Magnetococcus sp. PR-3: one gene and its partner. Each later gene encodes a partner of the first gene's protein in a complex. Links are inferred from orthologs where the notes say so. Each region holds a gene or a part of one and is shown in the gene's direction. Other genes may lie near its edges.

Evidence for each region.
Region 2: the proteins of V5T57_RS14095 (region 1) and accD are in contact, whole or in part, in a solved structure (PDB 8UXZ), measured with the Escherichia coli proteins. The link is inferred for Magnetococcus sp. PR-3 from one-to-one orthologs.

Annotation. Positions count from the first base shown.
Region 1 is NZ_JBAHUQ010000026.1:49,423-52,585, reverse strand. What follows is about bases 124-2,965. They hold V5T57_RS14095 (acetyl-CoA carboxylase carboxyltransferase subunit alpha), read left to right. Parts: upstream 124-960; coding sequence 961-1,971; downstream 1,972-2,965. Other genes in these bases: V5T57_RS14090 (putative bifunctional diguanylate cyclase/phosphodiesterase), read right to left, coding at 2,020-2,965; V5T57_RS14100 (GGDEF domain-containing protein), read left to right, coding at 124-793. Also shown: more of V5T57_RS14100, read left to right, coding at 1-123; more of V5T57_RS14090, read right to left, coding at 2,966-3,163. UniProt on the Escherichia coli protein: Component of the acetyl coenzyme A carboxylase (ACC) complex. First, biotin carboxylase catalyzes the carboxylation of biotin on its carrier protein (BCCP) and then the CO(2) group is transferred by the carboxyltransferase to acetyl-CoA to form malonyl-CoA.
Region 2 is NZ_JBAHUQ010000001.1:146,153-149,288, reverse strand. What follows is about bases 322-3,136. They hold accD (acetyl-CoA carboxylase, carboxyltransferase subunit beta), read left to right. Parts: upstream 322-1,164; coding sequence 1,165-2,109; downstream 2,110-3,136. Other genes in these bases: V5T57_RS00615 (bifunctional folylpolyglutamate synthase/dihydrofolate synthase), read left to right, coding at 2,114-3,136; V5T57_RS00625 (phosphoribosylanthranilate isomerase), read left to right, coding at 479-1,111; trpC (indole-3-glycerol phosphate synthase TrpC), read left to right, coding at 322-478. Also shown: more of trpC, read left to right, coding at 1-321.

The DNA of each region.
Region 1 (3,163 bases):
TCGGCATGGTGGCCGGCACCGTCAATACATCTCCTGTAGCTGCCATGGCCCAGATCGACAAAATTTGGTGGATGCGGCCTCTGCGCTGTTGGTGGCAGAGACGGTGGAAGATGAGCTGGGCAATCTAGACCACTTAGACAAACGCTATCGCTTTTTGTTGATGGACCCTGAACCGGCTCCTGAGCGACTGTTACTGATTTTTGATCAAGAAAGTGATGAAGGGGACTTTGAGTCCATGGTAGAGATGGTTGCCCGTGAGATGCGGGGACCTTTAGACCGTGTCTTGGCGTATGAAGATCTCTACGATCAAGCCCGTCGTGATGCGCTGACCGGGTTGGTCAACCGCCGGGTGTTTGATGAACGTCTGGAACAAGAGATTACCAACGCTGAACGTTACAGCCATCCGCTCTGTTTGGCCTATCTGGACTTGGATCACTTCAAAGCGGTTAATGATATTCTGGGACATGCAGAAGGGGATGTAGCGTTACGACAGGTCTCTTTGGCGTTGGCCAGTATGACCCGTGACTCAGACTGCCTAGCCCGTGTGGGGGGGGATGAGTTTGCCATGATCTTGCCCCATACAGATCTGGAGCGGGGGCGTAAATTTATGGAACGTCTGGTTTCTAACGTGCGTGCGTTAAATATTCAGGCCCCTGGGCATCCGGTTTTAGGGGTAAGTATTGGCATAAGCCAATGGGACTGTAATGTGCCCTTGGACCGTTGGTTGGAAGATACCGATGCGGCTTTGTATAAAGCCAAAGCCAATGGCCGTTGCCAGGTGTGTGTGCTGTAAAGAACAGGTAAGCATCTATAATTGTCTGCTTTCTTATACGGTGCTGGGGTTCTCTCCAGCACCGTATTTTTATTTGTGACATCCAGGCTCTGGCTGTTTAGACTTCCCCTCGCTGGGGAAAGGGCGTAATCTATAGGGCCTCGAACCCGAATCATGCAGAGACGACCATGGCCAGTGGGCCAGGTCTGTATATAGGTAACGGAATTCCCATGACCCAAGCCCGAAACTTTCTTGAGTTTGAACGTCCCATTGGTGAGTTAATGGCCAAAGTGGATGAACTGCGTCACCTCTCCACCACCTCTGATATCAATATTGAGGAGCAGATTGAGCAGCTGGAAGATAAAGCCAGCAATCTCACGGAGGAGATCTTTGCCAAGCTAAGCCCCTGGCAAAAGACCCAGCTTTCTCGACATCCCGATCGCCCCTATACCAGTGATTATCTGGAGCTGGTGTTTGATGACTTTGTTGAGTTGCATGGGGACCGTGGCTTTGCAGATGACCAAGCACTGATTGGTGGTATGGCCAAACTTAATGGTCGTGATGTCATGGTGTTGGGGCAGGAGAAGGGGCGTGGTACCAAGGAAAAGGTAACCCGTAACTTTGGTATGCCTCGGCCCGAAGGGTACCGTAAAGCGTTACGACTGATGAAAATGGCGGAAAAATTCCGCATGCCTATCATCGCTTTAATCGACACCCCGGGTGCCTATCCAGGTAAAGGGGCTGAACAGCGTGGTCAGGCAGAAGCCATTGCCCGTAACCTTAAAGAGATGGTGATGCTCAAAGTGCCCATGATCTCCATTGTGATTGGTGAAGGGGGATCTGGTGGGGCCTTGGCCATTGGTATGGGGAACCGGGTGATGATGATGCAGTACGCCATCTATTCGGTGATCTCACCAGAAGGGTGTGCCTCCATTTTGTGGAAAGATGCCGCTAAGGCCTCTTTGGCCGCAGAGGCCATGCGTCTGACCGCCGATGAAATTTTAGGGGTAGGGGTGATTGATGGTATTGTGCCGGAGCCTGTTGGCGGTGCCCACCGAGATCGGGAAGAGGCTGCACGTCTGCTGAAGGTGCATCTGGTTAAGCAGTTGGATGGTTTGTTGAAGATGGATTCTGATGAACTGCAAAATCAGCGTTACGAAAAATTTATGGCCATGGGTGAGCTGGAAGAGGTTGGCTAATTGCTCCCTATGACCATGGAGCTGTTTGAGATGTAAGGAGGCCTGGTATCAGGCCTCCTTTTTTATGTTCTGGGCCCAAGCTTTACCTTGGTTGCTTGCCGTCAGTATCTCCTGAAACTCAGTGGCTTCAACAGGGGGGCAGAACAGGTAGCCTTGTAAATGTTGGCAGTTTTTGCGCTTTAGGTGCTCCAGCTGTTGGGTGTTCTCTACACCCTCGGCAACCACCTCCAGCCCCAGTTGTTGGGCCATCAGTAAAATGGCATCAACAACCGCTTGCCCCCGTGGATTTTCGGGATCAATCTTCTGAATAAATGTACGGTCTATCTTCAATATTTCAATGGGGAATTGATGCAGATAGTTCAGGGAAGAGTAACCTGTTCCAAAATCATCAATGGCAATTCTAACCCCAATCTTTTTGAGAGAGGTTACAACGTTCAAGGCATGGTTCATATCCGCCATGGCCATGGATTCTGTAATCTCCAGTTCTAAACACTCAGCAGGTAAGCCTGTCTCTTGTAAGGTTTCAGTCACGCGTTGCAGCAGTTTTGTATCCCTAAACTGTCGGGGTGAAATATTCACCGCAACCGGTAGGTTTTGGCCATGCTGCTGGATCCAAAGCTTAGCGCTACGGCAGGCTTGCCGCAGGATCTGTTGGCCAAGAGGCAGGATTAAGTTGGTTTGTTCGGCAATGGCAATAAACTGATCAGGGTGGATAACCCCTTTATCTGGATGGTGCCAGCGAGCCAGGGCTTCTGCGCCGACAATACGCTGGGAGTGGAGATCAACTTTTGGTTGAAACCATACTTTAAACTGCGCCTCTTCTAGCGCAATGCGCATGTGGGACTCGGTTTCCGCACGCCGGGTATTGACTTGGTTCATCTCCTCTTGGAAAAAACGATAGGTGCCACGCCCCGCTTTTTTGGCTTGGTACATGGCGACATCCGCATGTTTGTTTAACAAAGGTGCGGTACGGCCATCTTGGGGGAAGCAGGCAATACCAATACTGGCACCAATGTGGGCCTCATGCTCATGTAACTGAAATTTTAGATGAAGTTGAGTAAGGATCGCTTTGGCCAGCTCAGTCGCCTTACGTTGAGATGAGAGCTCTGGCAAGATGACGGTAAACTCGTCCCCCCCTAACCGGCAGACGATGTCACTTTTTCGCAAGGTCTTTTGTATACGTGTGGCGACA
Region 2 (3,136 bases), on another replicon or contig:
TGCAATCCGTGAAGAGGTGGCCTGTCCTGTACTGCGTAAAGATTTTCTCTACGACAGCTATCAGGTTGTGGAGGCCCGCACTTTAGGGGCGGATGCGATTTTGTTGATTATGGCGGTGTTAGAAGTACCCCAGGCTCAAGAGCTGGAAGCTGCAGCGATGGAGCTGGGTATGGATGTCCTGGTGGAGGTCCATGATGAGCAGGAGTTGGAACAGGCTCATGAGTTGAAAACGCCCTTGATGGGGGTGAATAACCGTAATCTTAAGACTTTTGAAACCGATATTGGCACCTCATTCCGTTTGGCTGAGCGTATGGAAAAAGGGCGTCTGGCGGTTTCGGAAAGTGGGCTCAATACCCCACAGGATCTGGCCAAGCTCAATGCAGCGGGTATCTATACCTTCCTGATTGGTGAATCGTTAATGCGCGGTGGTAAACCGGGTGAAGCACTGGGTGAGTTGCTGGCAGGCGGGTCTGTTTAAGTGTCGGTTAAGATTAAAATTTGTGGTATCACAAACCCAGCAGATGGCTGGGCAGCTCATGAAGCCGGGGCGGATGCCATTGGTTTGGTCTTCTATGCCAAATCCCCCAGGGCCGTTACCGCAGAACAGGTGGCGCAGTGGCGTCATGATCTGCCACCTTTTGTGTCGGTAGTCGGTCTGTTTGTCAACGCTGCCCCACAAGCCGTGGTACGTACCCTGGAGCTGTGTGCCTTGGACCGTATACAGTTGCATGGGGATGAAGCACCGACCCATTGTCGCCCATATGGGGCGCGGGCTATACGGGCCATACGGGTTGCTCAGGCAAGTGATCTGCTGGGTTTGGATCGTTGGCCCGTTGGGGCGCTGTTGTTGGATGCCAAGGTTAAAGGGGCCTACGGTGGTACGGGAGAATCCTTTGATTGGCAACTGTTACGGGAGACCAAACTGCCAAGGCCGCTGATCCTGGCAGGGGGGTTGAACCCGGACAATGTGGAGGCTGCTGTACGCAGTGTGCAGCCCCATGGGGTCGATGTCTCCAGTGGTGTGGAGTCCGCCCCTGGTCTGAAAGATCTCGACAAGATGCATCGTTTTGTTGCTGCGGTTCGCCGCGGCCAAAAGGATGCCGGTTCATAAACGCCCCGATCTTTTGTGTCGGTGAGCGTAATTTAACCTAGTTAGGTGGAACGATGACTGAAGATTCCCAAGCCAAAAGCTGGTTGACCCGTCTTCTGCCCAAGATCAAGAGTGAAAGCCGTCGGGCGCAAACCCCAGAAGGGCTCTGGATCAAATGTCCCAACTGTGGACAGGCGTTGTTTCAAAAAGAGCTAGAGCGCTCTTTAGATGTCTGCCCGCATTGTGATAACCACTTCCGTACCTCAGGTCAGCGACGTATTGATATTACGTTGGATGAGGATGGGCGTGAGGAGCTGTTGACCAACATACAACCGGCTGATCCCCTTAAATTTAAAGATACAAAAAAGTACCGTGATCGCGTAAAGGATGCCCAGAAAAAGACAGGGCAGAACGATGCACTGCGGCTTTTTAAAGGAACCATTAAAGGGGTGCCTGCTGTTGTGGCTGCGTTTGACTTCCACTTTTTGGGGGGGTCTATGGGGTCTGTGGTTGGTGCTAAAGTGGCCCAAGGTGCCCTGGCTGCAGCAGAAGCCGAGTGTGGCTATGTGCTGTTTGCGGCATCTGGCGGTGCACGTATGCAGGAGGGGATACTCTCTCTCATGCAGATGGCTAAAACCTCTGCAGCTTTAACCAAGTTGGAGGAAAAAGGGCTGCCCTTTATTGTGGTGCTTACGGATCCTACCAGTGGCGGGGTAACGGCCTCCTTCGCCATGTTGGGGGATATCCATATTGGAGAGCCCAATGCGCTGATCTGCTTTGCCGGGCCACGTGTTATTGAACAGACGGTACGCGAAAAGCTGCCCCCTGGCTTCCAGCGTAGTGAATATCTGCTGGAGCATGGTTTTTTGGATATGATTGTCAGCCGTGACAAAATGCGGGATATGCTGGCTGATCTGTTGGCCCGTATGACCTCCTGGCAAGAGCCTGTGCTTAACCGTGCAGACATGATTCCAGAAGGGAACGGCTCAGAGAACAGTGAAGAGTCTGCAGGGGCCTAACCCTTTGGATCCTGCCGCTTCCATTTTGGATGCTCTGCTAACGCAAAACGAGTCCCAGGCCAATTGTACCATTGACCTGGGACTTTCGCGTATGGAGGCGTTGTTAGCCGCCTTAGGGCAACCCCATGCCCAGTTAGGGCCGGTTATCCATGTGGCAGGCACCAATGGAAAAGGCTCTCTTATCGCATTTTTAACGGCCATGCTGCAGGCTGCAGGGTACACCGTTGCCACCTACACCTCACCTCACTTAATAACCATTCATGAGCGTATTCAGCGCAATGGGCAACCGGTTGATGATGGGCTGTTACGTGCCCAGGCACAGAGGGTGCTCGATACAGAAGCCTCTAAAGAAGCAACCTTTTTTGAGCGATTGACGGCTGTTGCTTTTGGTGTTTTTCAGATCTGGTGTGCAGAAGATCCTCAAACGGTGGTTTTGTTGGAAACTGGTTTGGGGGGGCGTTTGGATGCCACCAATGTTGTTCACCCCACAGTAACGGCCATTACCAGCATGGGGTTGGACCATCAAGCCTATCTGGGTAGCGATATGGCCAGTATTGCACGAGAAAAGGCTGGGATTTTGAAAAAGGGCGTGCCTGTGGTGGCGGCACCTGCGGATGATGAGGCACTTTCTGTCATCCAAGCTCACGCCCAGCAGGTAGGCGCACCTCTCCTGGCGGCAGGTTTGAGCTATCACTGGCAGGCTGGTCCTGCTGGGTGGTATGAGGATGAGGAGGGGCGGATTCCACTACCACAGCCTGCCTTGGCGGGCCATCATCAGTGGGATAATGCTGCTCAAGCGGTCGCTGTGGCCCGTCAGTTAATGCAAATGGGGTGGTCTCTCTCTAAGGATGATCTTAGGTCAGGTGTGGCTTCGGCATACTGGCCTGGGCGCCTGGAGCAGGTAGCGACGGAACCCTCAATCTGGCTGGATGGCGCCCATAACCCTGTTGCTGCACAGTGCTGTGCCGACTTTTTTCGTCAACAGGGTGGGGTGGATGTCATGCTTTTCGCTCTTATGGCCGATAAG